DNA from 2 places in the Neobacillus sp. genome. Region 1 is predicted to be linked to the other one. Evidence: riboswitches for the same ligand, from Rfam matches in the RefSeq annotation. Region 1 holds a riboswitch; the other holds the start of a gene.
What was found. Region 1 has a riboswitch for cobalamin ahead of RTR43_RS22115 (ABC transporter substrate-binding protein). Riboswitches for the same ligand answer to the same signal wherever they lie in the genome.
Positions count from the first base shown of each region.

Region 2: another riboswitch for cobalamin. It lies ahead of RTR43_RS00250 (ribonucleoside-diphosphate reductase subunit alpha); the one in region 1 lies ahead of RTR43_RS22115 (ABC transporter substrate-binding protein).

Region 1 is NZ_DALZYO010000047.1:11,980-19,714, forward strand. It holds gene cbiB (adenosylcobinamide-phosphate synthase CbiB) at 1-560, opposite strand, end outside; gene RTR43_RS22105 (adenosylcobinamide amidohydrolase) at 557-2,023, opposite strand; gene RTR43_RS22110 (FecCD family ABC transporter permease) at 2,027-3,088, opposite strand; gene RTR43_RS22115 (ABC transporter substrate-binding protein) at 3,054-4,016, opposite strand; cobalamin riboswitch at 4,190-4,382, opposite strand; gene ribH (6,7-dimethyl-8-ribityllumazine synthase) at 4,565-5,035, opposite strand; gene RTR43_RS22125 (bifunctional 3,4-dihydroxy-2-butanone-4-phosphate synthase/GTP cyclohydrolase II) at 5,062-6,255, opposite strand; gene ribE (riboflavin synthase) at 6,318-6,977, opposite strand; gene ribD (bifunctional diaminohydroxyphosphoribosylaminopyrimidine deaminase/5-amino-6-(5-phosphoribosylamino)uracil reductase RibD) at 6,993-7,735, opposite strand, start outside.
Region 2 is NZ_DALZYO010000001.1:46,232-53,966, forward strand. It holds gene rnr (ribonuclease R) at 1-115, shown strand, start outside; gene smpB (SsrA-binding protein SmpB) at 206-673, shown strand; RNA gene ssrA (transfer-messenger RNA) at 853-1,210, shown strand; gene RTR43_RS00245 (VC0807 family protein) at 1,921-2,631, opposite strand; cobalamin riboswitch at 3,000-3,196, shown strand; gene RTR43_RS00250 (ribonucleoside-diphosphate reductase subunit alpha) at 3,356-5,644, shown strand; gene RTR43_RS00255 (ribonucleotide-diphosphate reductase subunit beta) at 5,809-6,849, shown strand; gene RTR43_RS00260 (flavodoxin domain-containing protein) at 6,849-7,298, shown strand; gene RTR43_RS00265 (anaerobic ribonucleoside triphosphate reductase) at 7,408-7,735, shown strand, end outside.

The DNA of each region.
Region 1 (7,735 bases):
TTTACATACCCAACCATTGAATCACAAGTATTGGTTGCCCGATAGACCATAGCGAGGGGAGCTCCTCCGATTAGTGCCCAAAATAAAGGGGCCGTCACTCCGTCACTCGTATTTTCTGCAACAGTCTCAATCGTTCCCCTCGCTATCTCACTTTCGTCAAGGTTATCAGTATCACGGCCAACAATATAGGATAATTTCTTTCTTGCTTGGACTAGGTTTCCTGATTTTAACGGTTGATAGACCTCGAGAGAAGCTTTCTTCAAGCTTCTTTGGGCGATTGATGTAGAAATAATGATACTTTCTACCAATATTCCAATAAAAGGATGAATCTTATACCCTATAAATACTACAAGGAACACAATGGAAAAAATAAACAGTAAAATAAAAAGGAGCATCGCAACCCCTTTCCATCTTTTAAATTTCCTTTGATTCCATCGCTTCTCTAAAAATGTTATTATCGATCCAATCCATCTTACAGGATGAGGCCAATTAGGGGGATCTCCGATAAGCAAATCAATTATATAAGCAAATGTAATCGAGATAAGGTGATAGACAATCATGTTTTTTTCCTTTGTTGAGATTTTTGAATCGCTTTAGTGGTGCACTGATAGACAGCTTTACTAATAAGCTTTCCTAGAGGAGTAATCGTGCCGGCAAAGTCTAACAGTTTTCCCGTTTGAGAAGCTGCAATCAAAATACTATCTGTTGAGGTACCAGTAGCAATGGTTCCTGTGACTTCATCTAACACCTTGAGATCATGCATTGCCTTTACCTTTGCTTCAGTTGCTGTCATAATACTTTGAATAAATGCTTCCTCCGTTAGCTCACCGTTAACGAAAATCCAGGTATTAATCGTACCAGGAGTCAATTGAAGTGAATGCTCCTCACTTTTCGAAGCATCAATCGCATTTCCAACCCCCGCTGTGACAACAACAAATATCGAGAAGTTGCTTTGTTCGAGCAGTTGGTACTCCACATCCTCAAGCCATACCGCTGTCATCATTCCCACCGTCTCTGATGGTTCAAACCCCTTTGATTTTAAAAAGGAAGCCATTTCCACCCGATGATCATCACAATTATAGTCCTTACTAACATGACGATTGACAAAAGATTGATGCCAGCCTGTACCCGAGCCAACCACACCAGAAGACATTGTTCTTAATGGGGCTGGGGACCTTAAGTCAATGAACTCATTCGAAACATGTAACATGGTCTCATTAATTTCAATAACTTTTGTTCCTCTATTCACTTCGGGTAGTAACACCATTTGTGGTGCTGCTACCTTTGGATGGGGGTGTTTTTGAATTTTTGTATGATATACGTCTCTTATTCGATCCTCTCTAAGAACCTCATTTGGAATATGATTGATGTTGATGGTTCCTTTTTCCAGCAGGAGTAATCGATCACAATAAAGTCCAGCAAGATTTAAATCATGGAAAATCGAGATCACCGTTAATCCATTTTCTGTCGTCCATAATTTTAAAAGATCTAGAAGTTCTTTTTGATACGATAGATCTAAGTGATTTGTTGGTTCATCTAAAAGAAGAATTTCAGGCTTCTGGGCCAAGGCTTGAGCAAGAAATACCCTTTGTTTTTCACCGCCAGATAACTCTTGAATATTTTTATTTTGAAATGAAGATATTCCGGTCTGGTCCATGACACTTTGAACAATGTCCTCATCCTCTTTCGACCAAGTCTGAAACCAGCCTTTTTGATGAGCATATCTTCCAAGTGATACGGTTTCTTTAACCGTATAGGAAAAAGACTGTGAAGAATGCTGGGAAAGAACGGCAACCATTTGGGCTAGCTGTTTGATCCCATATTCCTGAAGCCTTTTTCCACGAATTAAAATCTCACCTTGTTGAAATGGCAGGATACCACTAATCATTTTTAACAGGGTTGTTTTTCCACTTCCATTTGGTCCTAAAACCCCGAACAATTCACCTTGTTCCACTTGAAAAGAAATGTCCTTTAAAATAGCTTCACCTGAGTAACCACCTGAAACCTGTTGAACGCTAAGCACTTTCTATCCACTTCTTTCCATCCTTTTTCTTTGTAGTAGGATTAATGCAAATACTGGTGCACCAATTAAAGCGGTAATCACCCCAATTGGCAATTCTGTTGGAGAAATAATCGTTCGGGACAGGAGATCAGCTAGAATTAAGAATCCGCTTCCCGTTAAAATGGATAGTGGAAGAAGATGCCGATGATCGGGTCCCCATATTATTCTTGAAAGGTGGGGAATAACAAGCCCAACAAAACCGATCGTTCCGGAAACGGCAACCGCAGCTCCTGTTAAAATGGAACCAGCCGTTAAGATGACTAGCTTTCTTTTTTGAACATTTACCCCTAAATGCTGTGCTCTTTCTTCCCCAAATGACACGGCATTTAATTCTTTTGCATTAAAGATAAGTATCGCTGAACCAATGATAAAAAATGGCAAAATGATTTTTATGTATTCCCAACCTCTCATCGATACACTTCCTAAGAGCCAGCCAATAATTTGCCTCAGCTCATCTCCAGTTAGTGCAATCATGAGAGAAATAAGTGCTCCTAAAAAGGAGCTAAAGATGATACCCGTTAATATAATCGTCTCCACTCTCATTGAGCGCTCGATTTTCCGGGCAAAAGCAAGTACTAAAAAGATGGTAAAAAAGGAAAATAGGATACTAAGTAATGGTAATGTGAAGGAACCTATAAATGGGATGGATAGATGAAAAAACAAGGTCAGGACCGCCCCCACTGACGCCCCAGAAGATACACCTAATGTATATGGATCTGCTAACGGGTTTCTTAATAGACCTTGAAAGGCCGCTCCTGAAATTGCAAGAGCTGCCCCAACTAGGCCTGCTAATATTACTCTAGGTAGACGAATATTCAACACAATACTTGAATACATCGGGTCAATAGACCCTAGTGAAATACCCCCAAATAATTTAGCACAAATAATTTGAATAATAGTTACCATCGAAACGTGAACAGATCCTATTGAAATCCCTAATAAAATAGAAATAAACAGAAAAATCCCAGCTACTCCATAAGCAACATACTTATTATTTAAAAATTTCAGGATAGATAGCCTTTGCAAGATCTTCTACTCCTTCAACGACCCTTGGACCTGAGCGAGTTACACGATCAGAATCGACATCGATTACTTGCTTGTTTTTTACAGCATTAACAGTTTCCCAGCCTTTTCTATTTAATACTTGTTCAGCCGGATTTTTTACATAGTACCCATATGTAGTAATGATAACATCGGGATTTCGTTTTATCATTGCTTCTTGATCAATTTTGATCCAGCCTTCTTGATCATTTGCGATATTTTCCGCTTGAATCGAGCTTAACATTTCATCCATAAAAGTCTTCTTTCCAGCGGTATATATGTCTGGAGCGGGCGATACTTCAACCAATACCTTTTTCTTTTCTTTTATTCCCTTCGTCTTTGCGATAATTTCAGCTAGTTTGTCCTTCATTCCTTTGATGATTTCGTCTGCTTTTTTTGTTTCTCCAGTAGCTTTGCCAACCATACTAATGGAATCATACACTTGTTCAAAATTTTGCGCATCATTGACAACAAGCACTGGAATTCCGGCATCTTTTAACTGCTGTAGCCCTTCTTTTGAATTATGGGCGGAAGAGGCATGAGCTAATACTAAATTGGGCTTCAAGGAGATAATTTTTTCCAAATTAATATCTTGTCCGCCAATTTTCTCTTTTTTCGTGACATCTTCAGGATAATTATCATAATCAGAAACACCGACAACTTCTTTCCCTAGACCTAAGGAATAGGCAATTTCCGTATTACTTGGCAACAATGAGACAATCTTTTCAGGCTTCTTTTCTAAAACAACCTGATTACCTAATGCATCTTTTATGGTAACTGGAAAAGTGACTTCCGTTTTTTTCTCAACACTTGCTTTATTACCCTCATTAACTTGATCCTTCTTTTCAGCACAACCTGCTAAAGCTCCTACTGTTAATAATACTATTAACAATAAAGAATACAATTTCTTCATTTTTTCTCCCTGCTTTCTGTTTAAATATAATGACCGTAACAAAAATAAATCCTACTTGTGCCAATAAAAAAACATCTCCATATAACATGAAGATGTTGGTTCGATTAGATTCAATTACTAACATAAAGTAAAAGGAGTCTAGCCTTCAACACCCCCCTATCCTCGTAGGTTTTTTGGCGCACAAGAATTAGGCAGGTTTCCTGGCTCATGATCATCACTTCCTATGTCTTCCCATCTCATTGACAGTGACATTTTATAGGTTGCTCCCATTTACAGTGGCGGGACCGCGTTGGCTTTTAACCAAACTTCCCTTTTAAGCTAAAAATCTTCCAATAAGATTTCAGCACCCAATTTTAATCAATTTTATTTTGTTAATTCTATTATAAAAAAAGTGGAATGGTTTGTATATGTTTTTTGCTTTAATTTAACACTCTATTTAAGTAGGAACTTTTTATATTATTTATTATTTCCAGATTAACCCTTTCCCTGGTGAGGAAACCAAGAAATACCTTCAATTCTGACCAACAATGAATTCTAGGTATTGTGTTTTATTGTTCAATATTTCTGCAAAGGTTAGCCATTTCGATTGCCGCAACTGCTGCATCCCAGCCCTTATTACCTGCCTTAGTTCCGGCACGCTCGATGGCCTGTTCAATCGAATCAGTTGTTAACACTCCAAAAATAATAGGAATGCCACTAGTTAATGCAGTCGTGGAGACTCCCTTTGCCGCTTCATTACATACATAATCAAAATGAGGAGTGGAACCTCGAATGACTGTACCGAGTGTGATAACAGCATCATATTTTTTACTATTGGCCAACTTTTGAGCGATCAATGGAATTTCAAATGCACCTGGAACCCAGGCGATATCAATGTCGGATTCATTGACTCCATGTCTTTTAAGGGCATCCTGCGCACCGCCTAATAATTTACTTGTAATGAATTCGTTAAACCGACCAACCACGATACCTACTTTTAATCCAGATCCTACCAAATTTCCTTCGAAAATATTTCCCATTGTGGAAACCTCCATATACTTATTGTTTAATAATGAAACAAATGACCAAGTTTATCGTGCTTTGTTCTTAAATAATTGGCATTTTCCGTTCTCATTTCCATTTGTAGCGGCACCCGTTCCACTACCTCAAGATCATATCCTTTTAGACCTTTTATTTTTCGTGGGTTATTCGTTAATAACAGCATTTTTTTTATGCCTAAATCCTTCAAAATTTGGGCTCCAATGCCGTATTCTCTTAAATCGGCACCAAAACCAAGCTTTTCATTGGCTTCTACGGTATCATAGCCTTCTTCTTGAAGCTTATAGGCTCTTAGTTTATTTAGCAAACCGATACCACGGCCTTCCTGACGCATATACAACAGGACTCCATTCCCCGCATGATTAATTTGGCTTAAGGCAGCATGGAGCTGTGGTCCGCAATCACAGCGGTACGAACCGAAAACATCACCTGTCAAACATTCTGAGTGAACTCTAACAAGGACAGGAGTTTCAGGATCAATTTCACCCTTCACTAAGGCGACATGCTCTTTTCCGTCAACAAGATTCGAATAACCGACCGCTTTAAAGGTGCCAAATTCTGTAGGTAAATTAATTTCTACTTCTCGTTTAATTAAGTTATCCTTTTTGTTTCTGTATTCAATCAAGTCTTTTATCGTTATCATTTTCACGTTTAGATTATCAGCAATTTTACGAAGCTGAGGAACACGCGCCATCGTACCGTCCTCATTCATGATTTCACAAATGACCCCGGTAGGCTTGGCGCCACATAATTTAGCTAGGTCTACTGCTGCTTCCGTATGTCCTGTTCTTCGCAGCACCCCACCTTTTTTAGCTATAAGCGGAAAAATATGACCAGGTCTTTTAAAATCAGCAGCTTTAGACGCTGGATCCAGCATGCTTAAAACTGTGGCGGAACGTTCAAAGGCAGAAATCCCAGTTGTTGAAAATTTATGGTCAATGCTTACAGTAAAAGCAGTTCCATGTGAATCCGTATTGTTTGAAACCATCGGGAGTAAGTCAAGTTTTTGTGCTAATTCTTCCTCGATAGGAACACATACGAGTCCTCGTCCATAGGTGACCATGAAATTAATCACATCTGGTGAAGTTTTTTCAGCTAGGGCGATAAAGTCCCCTTCATTTTCTCTATCCTCGTCATCGCAAACAATGACAACCTTTCCTTCTTTTAAATCAGTTATGGCTTCATCAATTGTATTAAACACGCCATATCACTCCTCTTTATATTACAAAACCCTGGCTAAACCAAGTTTTTCCGAATTATCGATTATAAAAAGCCGTTTTCTTCTAAAAATTTCGTGGTTATCGCTGTCCTACTTTTTTGCTGATTATCTAATGTCATCTTGTTAAAAAAATGTCCAACGTATTTTCCAATCATGTCACATTCTAAATTGACGATATCCCCGGAACCCTTTAGTCCCAAGACCGTTTCCGACAATGTATGTGGAATTAGTGATATCGTAAAACTATTTTCCGTTACGCCAAAGACAGTAAGGCTTGTCCCATCCACTGCAATGGAACCTTTTAATATCACATACTTTAACAATTCTTCATCGGCTTCAATTGTATAATAAACTGCATTTTCGAAGGCCTGTTTACTTTTAATAACTCCTGTTCCATCGATATGTCCTGAGACGAAATGACCGCCAAACCTTCCACCAGCTGCCATTGCCCTTTCCAAATTAACTTTGGAACCCCGCTTAACCATCTTTAAACTGGTCGCATTGACTGTTTCCGGCATCACATCTACCGTGAAATGATTGCCTGAAAAAGTTGTAACTGTTAGGCATACGCCGTTGACAGCAATGCTGTCTCCAAGATGCACATCTTTAAGGATTTTTTTCGCATCTAATGTAAGAACAAACGACTCACCTGTCCGTTGGATATTCGAGACTACCCCAATTTCCTCAATGATTCCGGTAAACATAATAATTCCTGCTCCTTACTTAGGTTCAGCGATAATTCTTATATCGCTGCCAATCATATCCACCTGTTTAATGTTCAGCAAAACAGCCTCGGCCATTTTTTCAATTCCTTCACCACCGAATAGGGTTGGGGCTAGTTTTCCACCTATTAATTTCGGTGCAATATAGGTAATGATTTGTTGGAAGGCACGTTCCTTTAAAAAACTGCCATGCACTTCTGATCCGCCTTCGACAAAAAGCGAAGTGATTCCCCTTTTTCCTAAAGTCACTAACAGATCTTTAATGATTATCTGCTGTTTTTCCAATTTAATCACTTCAATCCCTATTTCGGTAAACTGTTCTACTCGTTTTTGGTCGACTTCAGCCCCTGTGATAAGCCATGTTGGTGCCAAAAAATCTTTAATTACTTTCGCGTTCTGCGGTGTCCTCAGATGAGTATCCAATATGATCCGAATTGGGTTTTTACCACCTGTCTCAAGCCTTGTCGTCAAGCTGGGATTATCCTGTATTACCGTATTTACACCAACTAAAATCCCGTCATGCTGATGGCGCAATTGATGAACATCACTTCTCGCTTCCTCACCTGTAATCCACATGCTTTCACCGGTTACTGTTGCCGTTTTTCCATCCAAACTGGCAGCAGATTTCAAGGTGACAAAGGGAAGGTTTGTTTGGATGTTATAGAAAAAGGCTTTATTCAGCTCTAGTGCCTGCTGTTGCAGCATTCCAACTTCCACTTCGATTCCTGCCTTTTTCATTC
Region 2 (7,735 bases), on a different contig from region 1:
TCAAAATGGCCAAACGCCGGAATCAGCTGGCGGTCAGGGGAACAAAAAGAAAAAGAAACGAAAATTTTACGATAATGTTCCTAAGTCAAAAAGTACAAAGCGAAAAAATAAATAATAAACGTAAGGGGCCTTTACACAAGGCCTCTTTTGATTGTATGGCTATCATATTTCTGCTAAAATAAAATCCATAGATGAGGTGGAAAAAATGCCAAAAGGTGAAGGAAAAGTAGTCGCACAAAACAAAAAGGCTTACCATGACTATTTTATTGAAGAAACGTACGAAGCGGGCATCGTTCTCCAGGGGACGGAAATCAAGTCGATTCGTGCTGGTAAAGTGAATCTTAAGGATTCCTACGCTCGGATTCAAAATGGAGAAGTTGTTTTATTTGGGATGCATGTCAGCCCATATGAGCAGGGAAACCGCTATAATCACGACCCATTAAGGACACGAACGCTGTTGCTTCATAAACGTGAAATTAATAAGCTGATTGGAGAAACGAAAGAGGCAGGCTATGCCCTTATCCCATTGAAGCTTTATTTAAAAAATGGTTTTTGTAAGGTGTTAGTTGGCTTGGCAAAAGGGAAGAAGAATTATGATAAGCGTGAAGCCTTAAAGCAAAAAGAAGCCAAACGTGAAATCGAACGAGTCTTCCGCGATCGTCAAAAGATGTAATATTTCTGTTGCTTGGGCAAAACGCGAAGCTTACAAATACTTACAATTGATAAATCTGCAAAATGTGTTATAATAAGTTTGTCGCTTTGATGAGCGGCAGAAATTTTTGCTCAAATAAATGTTGAGCATCCTAACGTCTGATGCAGAATCTTTAACTAGATTTCAGCTCATTTTATAATGGGGACGCTACGGATTCGACAGGGGTAGTTTGAGCTTAGGTTGCGAGTCGAGGGGATCGGCCTCGTTAAAACGTCAAAGCCATAACTGGCAAAACTAACAACAACCTCGCTTTCGCAGCTTAATACTGCATAGCGGTTCCTCCCTCCATTGCCCATGTGGTAGGGTAAGGGACTCACTCTAAGTGGGCTACGCCGGATTCCACCGCCTGAGGATGAAGGAAGAGAACAACCAGGCTAGCTGACCGGACGCCGGTCGATAGGCAGAAGACTCAGCGAAATGCCAATATATCGACTACACTCGTAGATGCTTAAGTGGCGATATCTTTGGACGTGGGTTCGACTCCCACCGTCTCCACCATACATAATGTTTGGTGGTTTTTTTATTTTCTGTGACGTAAAGCATAAATTTTCCGTTTGGAAAGTTTATGCTTTATTTTTTGTATGGAAAAGGGGCGGAGCGCCGCAAAAGCGAATTAGTTTATCCAATTGGAGTGAAATAAATACATTTTTCACTTCGAATTAGGTGAAGTTCTGCTCTGCTCACACCGCCTTTATTAAGTTAGCTTGGTTTTTAGAACGAATTGTATTTCCATGCTAGATGGTGGCGTGTAACGCCATTTACGTTTTCTGTGGAAAAGGGGCGGAGCGCCGCAAAAATGAATCACTTTAACCAGTTAAAGTGAAATACCCATTTCACTAGACGAAAGATGTGAAGTCTAGCTCTGCTCTCACCGCCTTTATTAGGTGACTACGACTAAAGCTGGAAATGCCAATGGAGACAAAATGTAATATATATTTTATTAACTTTTTGAAGCAATGTACCTAAGCAAAAATGTGCATAGAATTAAACAAAGCAACGTTATTATGGTGCATTGCTATGCTCCTGTTTCAAGTATATTTAAAAGTAATTTCTATATAATTCTTATCTAAGACTTCCGTTTAACTGAGGGGATATCTAAGTGGTTTGGTTCATGGCCAAGGAGACTATGATTAACATCAAGGGTTGCTCCATTATCCCAACATGTGAGTGGTACAGACTAAACATTTAATTAAAATTCAATACACCCGCTACCGCTTATGGTTGCTAAAATAAAAGTAAGCCCATTCAAAATAAAAGGAAGTCCAGTAAGATGATAGAGATACGAAATTTCTCCTTGGTTTTGCAATTACAATTTTTTTAACCGGAGTTATTTCGTTCGCAGCCTGATAGATAAAGAAGAAGGCTGCCAGTGAGGCACCTGACAGCATAATATTTAGGGACTTATCTAGTATAATATCAAGGCGGTATGCCTCTACGCCGTATTTCAAGATCCATCTTGATAAACACACAATATATATCAGTTCATTCGCACAGTATATTAACATTATCAGTTGAAAAATCTTGTATGTCTTCTTTTCAAATAACAACTCTTTTGTAGTATTTCTGTCATATCCCCTCATCACCATGAGATCCAAGGTAAAGAATAAATAAAGCGGCTTCCTAGCCGCCAGACTTACAGAATATATAAATAATAAGGCGGCTGAGTAAAAAACATTATTCCATAACAGCTGTAAGGCAGAACCAGACAGAAAATCCACCAATAGGCCTGCAGTTAAATTTAGGATGACAAATATTCCCGTATAATTAAGCCCTCCAGTATCTTTGAATCGGTATAAGCTATAAAGGATCCCAGGCAGTGTGGAGAGAATCATGGCGGGATAGTCCCTTACAACATTCCGACTTAACTCCCAAAATACCAAAGGGAAGATTAAAAACACAACAAAATCTACTAACAGCATTAAGGCTGGCCTCATATTTTTCACCGTACTTTCCTCAGTTATTCAATATATATGGACCAACCTCAATAAATAGAACAAGCTCCTGATGTCAAGGGACATCCTGTCCGCTCTGTGGTTAAGCTGGTCAAATGTTGCATACATCGGGGTTGAGCGGGGGTCATCTTCTTTAAATTCATTGAAATCTGTAATCGTGTATCTGGAAAGTAGGGATCGATTTATAGTTGGAAAGATAAATGGTATTAGGAGGTGAAAAAAAGAATAGGGTATGGAGGATCAATTAAACCTTGTAAAATAAAAATAAATCATTTACTATTAAATATAGAAATTACTACATATTGGATTTTAATGAGAATTTACAACTATATATAGTATCGGCCATATAATAAGATGCGATTTTCGCTTAATAGGGAATTCGGTTGAAGCCGAAGCTGCCCCCGCAACTGTAAATGCTGACGAAATAAATAAACCACTGTATAAGACGGCTTAGTGATAGGTGCTTATACGGGAAGGATTTAAAGTAGGATGAAGCATGAGTCAGGAGACCTGTCTTATTTTTATATGTTTCAACTTCTTCGGGGATTGAGAAGATGAAACGGCGGCTTCAAGAGGAATTCTAATATTTGTTATCTTCGATTATTCTTTTTGACCTTCGTTTCATCCGCTCAATGATTTGAGCGGATTTTTTTGTCTATGAAAGCTTTTTTACGAACGGGAGGAAACAAACATGAATTCACCAGCACAAACAAATCATTCATATGTATTACAGGTCATTCAAGAGGTAGGAGAGAAATATGGCTTAGATACTAGGGAAATCAACGATCGCGTAGCACATTTAAATGGAACAGAATTGGAAGCAAATGGGCAGGCGCTGATATATTCATTAAATAAGATTGCAATGGATCAGTCCAACTGGACATTTGTTGCTGCTCAGCTTTATTTGAATGAGTTATATGATTTTGCCGCTAAAAATAGGGGGTACGATCGGTCTCAAAAATACGGAGATTTCTACGCATTGATTAAAACATTAACTAAAACCGGAATCTATTCAACGGATTTAGTAAACTCGTATTCGAAACAAGAAATAGAAGAATTAGCTGCTGAAATAATTTCTGATCGGGATCATTTATTTACCTATATTGGATTATTCTTGTTTGCAGATCGATATCTTGCGAGAGATCATGGACGGAATGTATACGAGCTGCCACAAGAAAGATTTATGATTATTGCCATGCATTTAATGAAAGATGAAACGAGTACAAAACGATTAGAACTCGTAAAAGAATCCTATTGGGCATTGAGTCATTTGTACATGACAGTGGCAACACCGACATTGACGAATGCAGGGAAAAGCTTTGGTCAACTCTCATCTTGTTTTATTGATACAGTAGAGGATTCACTCGATGGAATTTACTTAAATAATTGGGATATTGCTAGATTAAGTAAAGATGGCGGTGGAATTGGGATTTATTATGGAAAAGTGCGTGCACTTGGTTCAGATATTAAGAAATTTAAAGGGAATTCTTCTGGCGTAGTGCCGTGGATACGATTAATTAATGATACAGCTGTTAGTGTGGATCAACTTGGACAGCGACAAGGTGCGATCGCAGTATATCTTGATATTTTTCATAAAGACATCATGAACGGCTTTCTCGATCTAAAAACAAATAATGGCGATGAGCGGCGGAAAGCACATGATATTTTTACCGGTGTCACCATACCAGATTTATTTATGGAAAAACTTCAGGAAGTGGATGAATCTGGGAGAAGCAGTGGCATGTGGCACACATTTTGTCCGCATGAAGTGAAACAAATAATGGGTTGGAAAGACGAGGAAGGGAATCCACTCGGACTTGAAGACTTTTATGATGAAGAAGATAAAAAATATTTCACAGAAAACTACCAAGAAGCTGTCAATCATCCACTGCTACCGCGCAAAACGTATCGTGCCATGGACATAATGTCTCGGTTGATGATTGCCCAATTAGAAACGGGTACTCCTTATATGTTTTATCGGGATGAAGTGAATCGGCTAAATCCAAACAAACATGTAAGGGGTGAAGGTCGTACATCGATTTTTTGCAGTAATTTATGTACCGAAATTGCTCAAAATATGTCCCCTACAACAATCGTGAATGAAAGTGAAGATGAAGATGGCAACTTAATTATTGTTCGAAAACCAGGTGACTTTGTGGTCTGTAATTTATCCTCTATTAATTTGGCAAAAGCAGTTCCAGCCAATGTACTTGAACGCTTAATACGAATTCAAGTGAGAATGTTGGATAATGTGATCGATTTAAATACGATACGTGTTGGACAAGCGGAGAAAACGAATAAAAAGTATCGAGCGGTAGGATTAGGTACATTTGGATGGCATCATCTTTTAGCGCTAGAAGGAATTCATTGGGAATCAGAAGAGGCCGTTCAATATGCCGACGAATTATATGAAGACATTGCCTACTATGCGATTCAATCTTCTATGGAATTAGCTGCAGAAAAAGGAGCTTACAGCCAATTTTTAGGTTCTGAATGGGAAACTGGTCAATATTTTGAAAGGAAAGACTATTCCTCTGATCGTTGGAAACATTTAAGAAAAGAGATAGCACAAAAAGGGCTTCGCAATGGGTGGTTGCTGGCAGTAGCCCCTAACTCTTCAACAGCAAAAATTGGCGGTTCAACTGATGGCATTGATCCAATCTATTCTGTTGAATACGCAGAAGAAAAGAAAAACTTCAAATTTAAAGTAACAGCTCCTGATTTGAATCATATTACGTACAATTATTATCGTCGATCTAGACATGAATTGGATCAAATATGGAGTATAAAACAAAATGCAGCAAGACAACGACATGTGGATCAAGCTATCAGCTTCAACTTATATGTGAAGCACGATATTAAAGCAAAAGACTTATTACATCTTCATATGGAAGCATGGAAAAATGGCTTGAAAACGACCTATTATGTACGAAGTACTTCTCAGGCTGAGATTGAGGAATGTGAAGCCTGTCATAGCTGATCTTTTTTTGGACCATTTATTCAGGAGGCTATGTTTACAATTGTTTCAATAAAAATAGTCCTTTGGTGTATATAAGGTATGAGATGATTCACTTCATGAACAAACACTAAAGTCAAAATAGTGTAACGGTGACAAACGAAACAACATGTAGGAGGGGATTTTTTATGAATCAAACTTTAACTAAAATGAAGCTGCTGAATCCAGAGTTTCCAAATAAATCAACAGGGATTATTAACGGAAAATCTTCTGGAATCTTAAATTGGAATGATATTGCCTATCCGCAAATGTATGATTTATATCAAACATTGTTGTCGAACTTTTGGAAAGCACAAGAGATTAATATGCAAGATGATATTAAGCAATGGGATTTTCTTAGTTCCGTAGAACAAGATGTTTTTTTGCGGGTCAATACCCAGCTAGCTTCATTAGATAGTTTGCAAACACCCATAATGAGTCAAGTAATGGATTATGTGACGGACTCAAGTTTTAAAGCAATATTTGCAGTTATTTCTCAGCAGGAAGCGGTTCATAACGAATCATATTCCTATATTTTAAGCTCGCTTGTTCCCTTACAAGAACAAAATGCCCGCTTTAATCAAGCAAAAGATGATCCAATTGTACAAAAACGGAACGCTCTCATTTTAGAAGCGTATGAAGCGTTTCATATGAATCCAACACCGCAAAATTTATTTAAACTCGCGGTTAATTCCATCAATTTAGAAGGTATTTATTTTTATTCGGGCTTTGCCTTCTTTTACAATCTAGCTCGTAGACAAAAAATGTTGAAAACAAGCACAATGATTAGTTATATCCAACGTGATGAAATGCAGCATGCGTACTTAATTTCCCAATTTATTCGCATTCTGTTAACGGAAAATCCTGAAATGAATTTAAAAGAGAATATTGATTATATATATGAAACCATAAGCAAGGCGGTAGAATTGGAAAAAGAATGGTCTTATTATATCTTAAAAGATATAGAAGGAATTGATTTACTTGAATTTGAAGGATATGTTGAATACCTTGCCAATAAACGGTTTCGCCAGCTTGGACTGAAAAATCTTTATTCGGATCGAGAGAATCCAATGCCATGGATTCATGTTTTTAGTGACGAAATGTTAAATGAAACAAAATCAGACTTTTTTGAGCAAAAGTCGCGGAACTATTCAAAGGTGACGCAATCCAACGGATTTGATGAATTGTAATGAAAATAGCCATGGTCTATTCGTCTAGAACTGGGAATACCGAAGAACTTATCAAATGTCTTTACGAACGGTTTCTACCTCATTTTGCAAACATCGTTTTATATGAAGTGGATGAATTTGCACTTTCCCAACTATCAGAATACGATGCAATCGTCATTGGCACCTATACTTGGGGAGACGGAGAAATTCCGCCAGATATGTTTTTCCTATATGAAGCGTTTGAAAAGCAAAATGTAAAACATATGATAACAGGAGTGGTTGGGTCAGGAGATCGTTTTTACCCTCATTTTTGTGGAGCAGTTGATGAATTTAGAGATATGTTATATGTCCAAACAAATCTTGCGGTAACGTTAAAAATAGAACTCTCTCCACAAGTAAGCGACATGGAGCGCTGTAATCAATTTGTCGATTTTTTTATTAAACGGGTAAAAAGAAATAGTTTGACATAGATTGCGTAAAATAAGAGCGTTTATTTTGCTAGTTTAAATTGTTACCTGCAAAATGGTTTAAAAAGATCCTTAATATGATAAATATCGATCAGAAATGGTAGTGAATAAAATGAACAAGCTATTTGAACAATTTCAAGAAATAGTTGACAGCAGTAACCAAGATTTAATCCAGGAAAACGCCAATGTTGATGGCATATCGCCGATGGGGATGATGAGCTTATTTGGCTCAACGAGCTCTAGAGCCTATACAGTCGAAAAATTATTATCAGAAGATGTCAAACAGGCTTATTTAGGCGGGTATATTCATATTCATGACATGGATTTTTACCCAACCGGAACCACTACTTGCACGCAGATTCCATTAGCAAAATTATTAAAAGATGGATTTGATACAGGACATGGACATATGAGAGAGCCAAAATCCATTACAAGTGCGA